Regions from separate parts of the Bacillus sp. MC1252 genome, predicted to be linked through region 1. Evidence: riboswitches for the same ligand, from Rfam matches in the RefSeq annotation. Region 1 holds a riboswitch; each other region holds the start of a gene.
The links. A riboswitch is a leader RNA that binds a small molecule or an ion and turns the genes downstream of it on or off. The one in region 1 is predicted to bind S-adenosylmethionine.

Region 1 (3,281 bases):
GTCCGCCCCTGGATGGTCATCTAAGCCTGGGTAGTATACTTTTTTCACCGCAGGATGTTCTTTGAGGAACGAAGCTAGTTCTAATGCGGTTTGACTTGCTTTTTCTAATCTGACCTGAAGGGTTTTTAACCCTCTTAGCACGAGCCAGCAATCCTGCACGCCCAGGACCGCACCGAAAGAGTTTTGCAGCGAATATAGTTCCTCTCCCAGCTTTTCGTCTTTGACCACCGCTAAACCAGACAGCACATCACTGTGACCGCTTAAAAATTTCGTTGCGCTGTGCAGCACAACATCAACGCCAAGGTCTAGCGGCCGCTGGAGAGCAGGCGTTAAAAACGTATTATCTAAGAAGGTCAGACAGTCATGCTCTTTTGCAAGCTGGACGACGCCTTCAATATCCGTAATCCCCAGTGTAGGGTTTGACGGTGTTTCCATATAAATGACCTTCGTATTCGATTGAATGCCTTGTTTGGCTTCATTCAAATCCGTCATGTCCACGAAGGTATGCTCAATACCAAATCTCGAAAGGACTTGCGTGATCATACGGAATGTTCCGCCGTACACATCTTTTGTGACAAGGACGTGATCTCCCTTTGATAAAAGAAGAAAAGCGGTTGAAATGGCTGCCATACCTGACGCAAAGGCAAGCCCTCTTGTTCCTCCTTCTAACGCTGCAATGGTATCCTCTAATGCTTGACGTGTAGGAGTTCCTGATCTGGAATAGTCATATTGGCCAAATTCATCAAAGCTGCTTTGATGAAACGTGGACGCATGCTGAATCGGCACACTGACTGCACCTGTTGAACGGTCTGTTTTAAACGCATTATGAACAAGTTTTGTTTCGAGTGTCCAATCGTGTGTGGTCATTTGGCATGTACCTCCTCTTTCACTTGTGATAGTGCCTGTTTCAGATCAGCTTTCAGGTCATCCACATGCTCAATCCCAACAGAAAAACGGAGCAGTTTGTTACACACACCGTTTGCTATGCGAATCTCTTCTGGAATGTCCATGTGCGTTTGCGTGGCAGGATACGTAATGAAGCTTTCGATTCCACCAAGACTTTCAGCAAAACAAATCGTTTTCAGCTGCTTTAAAAATGGATTGACCCAGTCCTCTTTGGCTACACGAAATGACAGCATTCCTCCCTTGCCTGGGTAAAGAACATCTTGAATTTCAGGCTGCTCCTCTAAAAAATCCGCTAACTCCTTCGCATTTGCCTCATGCTGACGCATTCTAAGGGCCAATGTTTTCATTCCTCTCATTAAAAGCCATGAGTCAAATGGAGATAGGACCGCTCCGATGGCGTTTTGATGCTGGAACATGTCTTCAGATAGCTGCTCTCCTTTTGTGACCACAAGCCCGGCAAGGACGTCGTTGTGTCCGCCTAGATATTTGGTTGCGCTATGAATGACAATGTCCGCTCCAAGCGTAATCGGCTTTTGCAAGACTGGGGTGTAAAAGGTGTTGTCGACAATGACCAAAGCGTCATGCTCTTTTGCAATCTCCGCTATTTTTTGAATATCCGCTTCCTGCATGAGTGGATTTGTCGGCGTTTCAATAAAGACGGCTTTTGTGTTTGGCGTGATTTTAGAGCGTAAACAGTCTTCATCTGAAAAATCATCATAAAGAAAACGCAAGCCGTATTTTTTCCATTCGTTTTCAAACAAACGGTATGTTCCGCCATATAGGTCTGATGAGACAATGAGTTCATCTCCGCTCTCAAATAGAGCCATGATCGTTTGGATCGCTGCCATTCCCGAACTGAAGGCAAAACCGGCCGTCCCTTCTTCGAGTGAAGCAATCGCATCCTCTACAAGCTGTCTTGTTGGGTTTTTCGTTCGAATGTAATCAAACCCTGTTGATTCACCTATGCCTCTATGTCTGTATGCTGTTGAAAGATAAACGGGAGGACTGACTGTGCCAGTCGCCTCTTCGCTTCGGTTTCCAATTTGCGCTAATTTCGTTTCCACATGTTCTGTCATTTGACACCATCCTAAGTAAAATCTGATTTCAAAACAGAAAACCCCTTCTTCATAAGAAGAAGGGGTTTAATCGCTTCCTCTTATCTTCCAAGCAAAAAAGCTGCTTGCTGGATTTAGCACCTTGGTACATCACATGACGTGATGCATACCGGTTGCTGAGGTTTCAAAGGGCCAGTCCCTCCACCTCTCACGATAAGAATGTGTTGTCTGTCTGTTCTAATTCTTAATACTGTAACGTATTAAAACTCATTTTTCAAGGGGAATTGTAATGATTAATTAAAATTTTCTGTATTTTATAATAGAATGGATGTCAGCCGATTTGATTGCATGTTAGCATATAGGAACAACGCTGTCTTTCATGTTACAATGAATGGAAACGTTTCACTTGTGATGAATTTGGTTAGCTGGAGGAATGGATTATGGTGAAGAAAACAGGAATCATTCAAGAAGAAACCTTACAGTCAAAAGAACTTGGGACGGACATGACCGTTTTAATCTATTTGCCAGTCAATTACTCCCCGCTTTATACATATCATGTCATCATTGCACAAGATGGTCATGATTATTTCCGCTTAGGTAAAATAGGCAGACAGGCGGAAGAATTGATGCAAAATAAAGAAATAGAACGCTCGATTATCATTGGTGTTCCTTACGAAAATGTCACTGAAAGGCGAGATACGTATCATCCAGATGGCACAAAGTTTGAGGCGTATAAACGCTTTTTGGCAAATGAACTTGTCCCTTATATTGATGAACACTATCCAACGTATCAAATTGGGTCAGGACGTACGTTCATTGGTGATTCACTAGGCGCTACGATTTCACTCATGACAGCCATTGATTATCCTTCTTTATTTGGCGGGCTGATTTTGCAGTCTCCATATGTTGATGAGTCGGTCTTAGAAGCCGTCAAACAGTCAACAGCACTTTCTCATTATGCCATTATCCATCAAATTGGATCGGAAGAAACGGCTGTGAAAACAACAGATGGCCAAGTGCTTGATTTTATCAAACCGAACGCAGACTTAAAGGCCCTTCTTGAACAGTCTGGTGCGGATTATTTATTTGAGACATTCGAAGGGGATCATAAATGGACGTTTTGGCAGCCACTCATTGCCCCTTCGTTAAAAAGAATGCTCCCATATTCGTTAATCAACTGAATTTTGTTATAATAAACAATAATAAATACTTTCTTAATCAGGAGGGAACATGATGAAATACGGAGTTGTTATATTTCCATCAAAAAAATTGCAAGATATTGCGAACTCTTATCGGAAACGTTATGATCCGAACTATGCA
Region 2 (3,281 bases), 1.4 Mb from region 1:
AAGAGAGTGTACGTTGTTTATTTTGCATAATGTTTCTTCAAGGTCTTCATCCAATCTTCTTCAAAAGCAGTAGATGAACCGAACCCCTTTACTTCTTCCGCAAGATTGACCATATTGATGGCCTTGCCTGCTTGTTGAAGCTGCTTTTGTGAAATGAGAGAGGCCTCAAGGTCATAGGAAGATGGTGTTTTCTCTCCAGCTATTTTCTTCGCAAGAATCCTCACGTCAACTGCACCAATGAGCTTCGGATCAACCGCTGCTGTGTACTTCCATGAGCTGTCTTTCGCTGTCATTTCCTGAAGATCGGCATTTGACACATCAATACCGTAAATCTTCACTTCTGTTCTTCCTGCTTCCTTTAAGGCTCTTGCTGCACCAATAGCAAATGCGTCCCACGTGGCAAAAATAGCGTCAAGCTTGCCCTTTGGATACTTATTCAGCATGGCAGCCACTGCATTTTGTGTTTGAACAGACGTATCAGAGGAAGCAATGCCAAAACGGTCAAGCTCCTTGAGCCCTGCATGCTGTTTGAGTGTTTCTTGGTACACCTTGTTTCGTCTCACCATTGGCGGGAACCCATCTACCCAGAGGTATGCAATATTTGCTTTTCCTTTAAAATCAGATACGAGTGCGTCTAATGATTTTTTCGCTAATTGTTCGTCATCTTGAGACGTCACTGTGACCCCTTTGATGTCCTTCAGCTTAGGATTCGAATCAAACGCTACGACTGGAATGCCCTTCGCTGTGATCTTTTTCACGTCAGCGACGGTCGCCTCGTCGTCCCCATGAGAGATGATAAAGCCATCATAATTTTCTTCCAGCGCCTGAGAGATCGCATCATGGAATTTCGCTGTATTTCCATTTGCGGTGTAGACATCTACCGTAAAGCCAAGCGCTTCACCTTCTGCCTTCGTCCCAGCTAAAAACTGCGCTGTATGATCATCTCCTCCGATTTTACGGATGACTTTAATTTTTGCTCCCTGTCCCTTTGCAAAGCGCTTCGGTACATTGTCAAAGGAAACTTTTTCGTTCGCATTCGCCTTTGAGCCTGAGCTTGATCCTGCTCCACAGCCTGCTAATAGGACGGTTAGGATCGTCAATAATACAAGAGATGATGTCCAATATTTACGTTTCATTGCTGTTCCTCCTCCAGTTATTTTATTTATCACATCAGAAAACTAGGTAAAAAAGTAAGAAAACGCCAGTAAACCAATGGATTGCTTCTAAAATAGAGACAAAAAAGCCTCTCTTGAAGAAGAGAGGCTTGATCACCGTTGCATGAAACATGTATCGGGAAGTCTTCCTCTCTTATCTGTCAAAGCTGTAACAGCTTTGCAGGAATTAGCACCAATTTCTAAAAATAGAAACGGTTGCTGGGCGTCATAGGGCCAGTCCCTCTGCCTCTCTTGATAAGAGATCCGTTATGAAATTTGTTTTAGTTGAAATGTCTTCTTTACTTTAATGCGATGTCCCACCAATGTCAATGACTTTTTTGAATATTTCTAAAATGATATGTGCATGGTCATTGATTTGATTAACTGCCGACGATTTTCTTGGCAGGTGAAGATTTCTTCAGACGGAAATCATATTTTTTCTCATTCACATAATGTGGATTGAGGTGTACTGATCCTTTATCTTGACCGCTTTTGGAGCGATACGTTTTGTAGCCTTCCATCCATTTTCCGCGCCATACCCACTGTGATGCTTTCGCACCTTTGCGGTCATCATAGACGTTCTTCTGGAATGTATTCTTTTGGTTCACTTGATAAAGGTTCACGACTAAGTAATGCGATCTACTAGCTGTCATGATATTATTCGTGATCCGATTGTTCACTGCTTGATATTGCATGAGCAATTGACCGCCTTCTAGGCCGGCTGTGTCATTTTTGTACAAAATATTATGCGAGATGGTCGTGTTTGTTGTTCCGCCCCGCTTCTTATCATAGCCGCCAATTGAAATGCCTGTATAACGGTTTAGATACACTTGATTGTGCTCGATGCGAATGCGATCCGCCATTTTCCCTTTATGTTCACTTGTGACTTCAATCCCAAGGTCATTGTGATGTGTGATGTTATGATCGATCACAATGTCTTTCCCGCCATCCACATAAATTCCGCCAGCGGAGATGTCCTTGCCGTAAGCTGGATTCCCATAACTCGTAATCCCATATACTTTGTTTCTAGATACGACACCATTTCTGACCTGATCATATTTTTTAGAAGGGGCTACTTTCTCAAAACCAATTAAATCAATGCCAATATTATCAGTGTGCCTGACCGTGTTATGTGTCACGCGAAATTTTTTGACGTTCCCGTTTAACACAAGGGCTTCACTGAAGCCAAGTTTTAATTTTTCAACGGTATTTCCTTTGATTTCAATGTCTTCAATGGCAGCAGGAGCTTTTGTCCCATAGACAGCAATACCATGCGCATTCCCATTTTTGTGTGTCGTCTGAATGTCATACACTCGGTTGTTGAGCAGCTTGACTCCTTTGCCGCTTCCTTTGATGAAAATACCGACTGGTGTTACATCTTCTTTATTCGTCTTAATATGCCCAACCGTAAGACCTTTGAGTGTGATGTAGCTTTTTTGATCGATCGTTACAAGACCGCCGTCTGCTTGATTTCCTTTAAGGGATGCTCCGCTAATGACAGGCTTTTCTTTTCCATAAGCTTGAAAGACAACTGGTGCTTTCTTTGTTCCTGAATGACGGACAATCAATTTCTCTTTGTATGTACCGCCTCTCATGTAAATCGTTGCCCCAGCTTTAGCCATACTTGCCGATTTCTTCAGTGTGCGGAAAGGTTTTTGCTGCGTTCCCGGGTTTTGGTCGTTTCCGTTTGTTGCCACGTAATAAGTTGTGCCTTGCTTGGCGCCAGCCTCCTCTGTCATCGCTTGACAGCCAAAGCTGATCACGGTTATGAATATAATCAGTAAGATACCTGGTATCATTCGTTTCATCTCGTTGTTTGCTCCTTTCACTTCTCTTCTTCCTTTATCGGTTAAAAAAAAGAGGATTAAAATATGACGCTGCCCCTTGCAAGGTACTGGTCAAAAGGTGTATGGTTGAAAGAATATCTTACAGGAACCACTCGTTATAAATTGTCAGATTAATCAGTTAATAATGCATTTGGTTTTTATTTCTTTTTTGAAAAGGGGTGACATGAGCCAAACTGACGGGAGAGAAGAAAAGCGCTTTAACAGATTTTTCTTGTCTGAATTCTAGAAAACCTATTGCTAATATTTTGTGAAGGTATAGAATAGAATCATAATTATTTCA
Region 3 (3,281 bases), 1.4 Mb from region 1:
TTTTATGAAACCGGATTCATTATCTTAATTCCATTAGTCTTTACCATTGCTCAAGCCGCAAGACTTCCTGTGTTGTATGTTGGCATGCCGCTCGTCGCTGCACTCATCACAACACATGGCTTCCTCCCTCCTCATCCAGGGCCGACAGCCATTGCCAATGTCTTTCAAGCAAACATGGGACAAACGTTGTTAGTTGGAATTATTTTAGCAATTCCTGCTGTGTTAGTAGGCGGACTACTGTTTACGAAACTATTTCAAAAAGATCAATTGCATGCACATATACCGAAAAACTTATTTAATCCAAAGGAATTTACAGAAGAGGAAATGCCAAGCTTCGGGATTAGCATTTTTACCGCTGTTTTGCCTGTATTACTTATGACATTCAGAGCATTTTTAGAAATTTTCTTCCCATCCTCTCCATTCTTGCCAACAGCTGAGTTTTTAGGTGAACCGGCGATTGCGCTATTAATCTCAGTGCTGCTTGCCATCTACACGTTTGGACTTGGCAGGGGCAAAAGCATGCAGGAAGTCATGAAGTCGATCACGGATTCTATTGGCTCCATTGCAATGATTCTATTAATTATTGCAGGCGGCGGCGCTTTTAAACAGGTGCTCATCGATAGCGGCGTCGATCAATACATTGCGGGGATCATGCGAGGAAGCACTCTTTCTCCCCTGCTCCTCACCTGGCTGATTGCTGCTGTCCTGCGTGTATCATTAGGGTCAGCAACTGTCGCCGGTCTCACCGCGGCTGGCATTTCTGCACCACTTATTGGATTAACGGGTGTCAGCCCGGAATTAATGGTGATCGCAACAGGTGCCGGAAGTATTACGTTCTCTCACGTGAATGATGCGGGTTTCTGGATTTATAAAGAATACTTTAACCTGTCAATGGCCCAAACCTTTAAAACATGGACATTGATGGTCACTGTTCTTTCACTTGTCGGACTAGCTGGTGTTCTTGTCGCTGATTTGTTTATGTAGGAAAATAAATTGTAAAAGCCATTGACTTTTTCTCGAAAAGATTGAATAATTGTGTATATTAAGAAAATTGAATCAAAAGGTAACCTTATTAAGAGTGGTGGAGGGACTGGCCCTGTGAAACCCGGCAACCGCTGTTCCTAGGAACAGAATGGTGCTAATTCCTTAAGCAAGCACACGCTTGTTTGAAGATAAGGCAGAGATCTCACAGTATATGATGCTCTTCCTTATCCAAGGAAGAGCTTTTTTATTTGATATTCAACCTGTAGAAGGAAGGGATTCAGCATGACACAAGTACAAACCATTGGAAAGAAAACAACAAAGCCGCCATTTCGCGCAGATCAAGTAGGAAGTTTACTCCGTTCAGAGCGCATCAAAGAAGCACGTAAGCAAAAAGCAGACGGTACGCTGACAGCAGAGCAGCTCCGACAAATTGAAAATGCAGAAATCACACGTATTGTGGAGAAGCAAAAGGAGATTGGATTAGAGGTTGTGACAGACGGAGAATTCAGACGTGCATGGTGGCATTTTGACTTTCTTGAAGGACTTGATGGGGTCGAAGGATTTGAAGCAGATCAGGGCATTCAATTCCACAACACAACGACAAAAGCACGAGGCATTAAGGTAACGGGTAAAATCGATTTTACAGAGCACCCAATGCTAGAAGATTACCGCTTCCTTCACAGCATCGCTGGTGATCATACGGCAAAAATGACGATTCCAAGTCCGAATATGCTCTTTTTCCGTGGAAAGCTTGATGAAGGTGTGTATGACAGCTTAGATGATTTCCACCATGATGTGGCCCAGGCGTATAAGAAAGCCATCCGTGCTTTTTATGATGCAGGCTGCCGCTACTTGCAGCTAGATGATACGGCATGGGCAGTGTTCTTTTCTGAAAAAGGTCATGAACAAATCAAAGCCTTTGGCCGCGAGGAAGATGAACTTCGTGAGTCGTTTGCAAAAACAATCAATGAAGCCGTTGCCGATCGCCCAGAGGATTTAGTCATCACAATGCACATTTGCCGTGGCAATTTTAAATCAACATGGGCAGCTGAAGGTGGTTACGAAGCAGCGGCAGAAACGATTTTTGCTGGTTTAGATCTTGATGGCCTCTTTTTAGAATTTGACGACGATCGTTCTGGCGGATTTGAGCCTCTTCGATATGTGAAGAACCCAAATCTTCAAATCGTACTTGGTCTTGTGACTTCAAAGTACGGTGAGCTTGAGCCGGTTGAACAAATCAAAAAACGAATCGAGGAAGCGGCTCAATATGTAGACATCAACCAAATTTGTTTGAGTCCACAATGCGGATTCGCATCCACGGAGGAAGGCAATCTGTTAACAGAAGAGCAGCAATGGGAAAAGCTGCGTCATGTGATTGAGATTGCTGATCAAGTGTGGACGTCATAGTCCCTTGACGAAAAAAGAGACAAACCGCATCATCAGCGGTTTGTCTCTTTCTTTTATACATCTAAATAATCACCATTCGTAGCAATCACTTGTTTATACCAATCGAAGCTTTTCTTTTTCTTTCTATCTAATGTACCGTTTCCTTCATTATCACGGTCGACATAAATGAAGCCGTAGCGTTTTTTCATTTCAGCAGTTGAAGCACTGACAAGGTCAATTGGGCCCCAGCTTGTATAACCGATCAGGTCTACTCCGTCTGCGATCGCTTCTCTTGCCTCTAGCAAGTGGCTTCTGAGGTAATCAATCCGGTAATCGTCTTGAATCGATCCGTCCTCTTCCACTTGATCGACAGCGCCCAAGCCATTTTCTACGATAAACAATGGTTTTTGGTAGCGGTCATACAGCTGATTAAGCGTCGTACGAAGTCCTTTCGGATCAATTTGCCAGCCCCAATCACTTGCTTCAAGGTATGGGTTTTTCACGCCTGCAAATAGATTCCCACCTTCAGCCTGATCAAGGATTGCAGGATCTGTACTTGCCACAAAGCTCATATAATAACTGAAGCCGATATAGTCCACTGTATGGTTTCTTAAAATGTCTTCGTCACCATCTTGGAACTCAATGGTGATTCCATTTTCACGTAAATAACGTTTCATGTATCCTGGATAGTAGCCTCTTGCCTGTACATCTGAGAAGAACAATGTTTTACGGTCTTGATCAATCGCAGCAAACATATCTTCTGGTCTTGAGCTGTACGGATATGTGGTCATAGCTGCAATCATACAGCCAATTTTCGCATCTGGAATGATTTCGTGTCCCGCTTTAACAGCTAAAGCACTTGCAACAAATTGGTGATGGGCTGCTTGATATTGAATGCTTTTCTCGTCTTC

Region 2: linked by a shared signal. The riboswitch ahead of ACYH0L_RS17750 (sugar ABC transporter substrate-binding protein) and the one ahead of ACYH0L_RS05820 (methionine biosynthesis PLP-dependent protein) in region 1 are both predicted to bind S-adenosylmethionine.
Region 3: linked by a shared signal. The riboswitch ahead of ACYH0L_RS18040 (5-methyltetrahydropteroyltriglutamate--homocysteine S-methyltransferase) and the one ahead of ACYH0L_RS05820 (methionine biosynthesis PLP-dependent protein) in region 1 are both predicted to bind S-adenosylmethionine.

The regions. Positions count from the first base shown of each region.
Region 1 is NZ_CM166369.1:1,167,607-1,170,887, reverse strand. Features, by position in the region: gene metC (cystathionine beta-lyase) at 1-867, opposite strand, end outside; gene ACYH0L_RS05820 (methionine biosynthesis PLP-dependent protein) at 864-1,982, opposite strand; SAM riboswitch class I at 2,060-2,181, opposite strand; gene ACYH0L_RS05815 (alpha/beta hydrolase) at 2,402-3,142, shown strand; gene ACYH0L_RS05810 (YjcG family protein) at 3,195-3,281, shown strand, end outside.
Region 2 is NZ_CM166369.1:3,435,522-3,438,802, forward strand. Features, by position in the region: gene ACYH0L_RS17750 (sugar ABC transporter substrate-binding protein) at 18-1,136, opposite strand; SAM riboswitch class I at 1,306-1,416, opposite strand; gene ACYH0L_RS17755 (right-handed parallel beta-helix repeat-containing protein) at 1,535-2,962, opposite strand.
Region 3 is NZ_CM166369.1:3,492,256-3,495,536, forward strand. Features, by position in the region: gene ACYH0L_RS18035 (gluconate:H+ symporter) at 1-984, shown strand, start outside; SAM riboswitch class I at 1,067-1,179, shown strand; gene ACYH0L_RS18040 (5-methyltetrahydropteroyltriglutamate--homocysteine S-methyltransferase) at 1,267-2,391, shown strand; gene bglH (aryl-phospho-beta-d-glucosidase) at 2,445-3,281, opposite strand, start outside.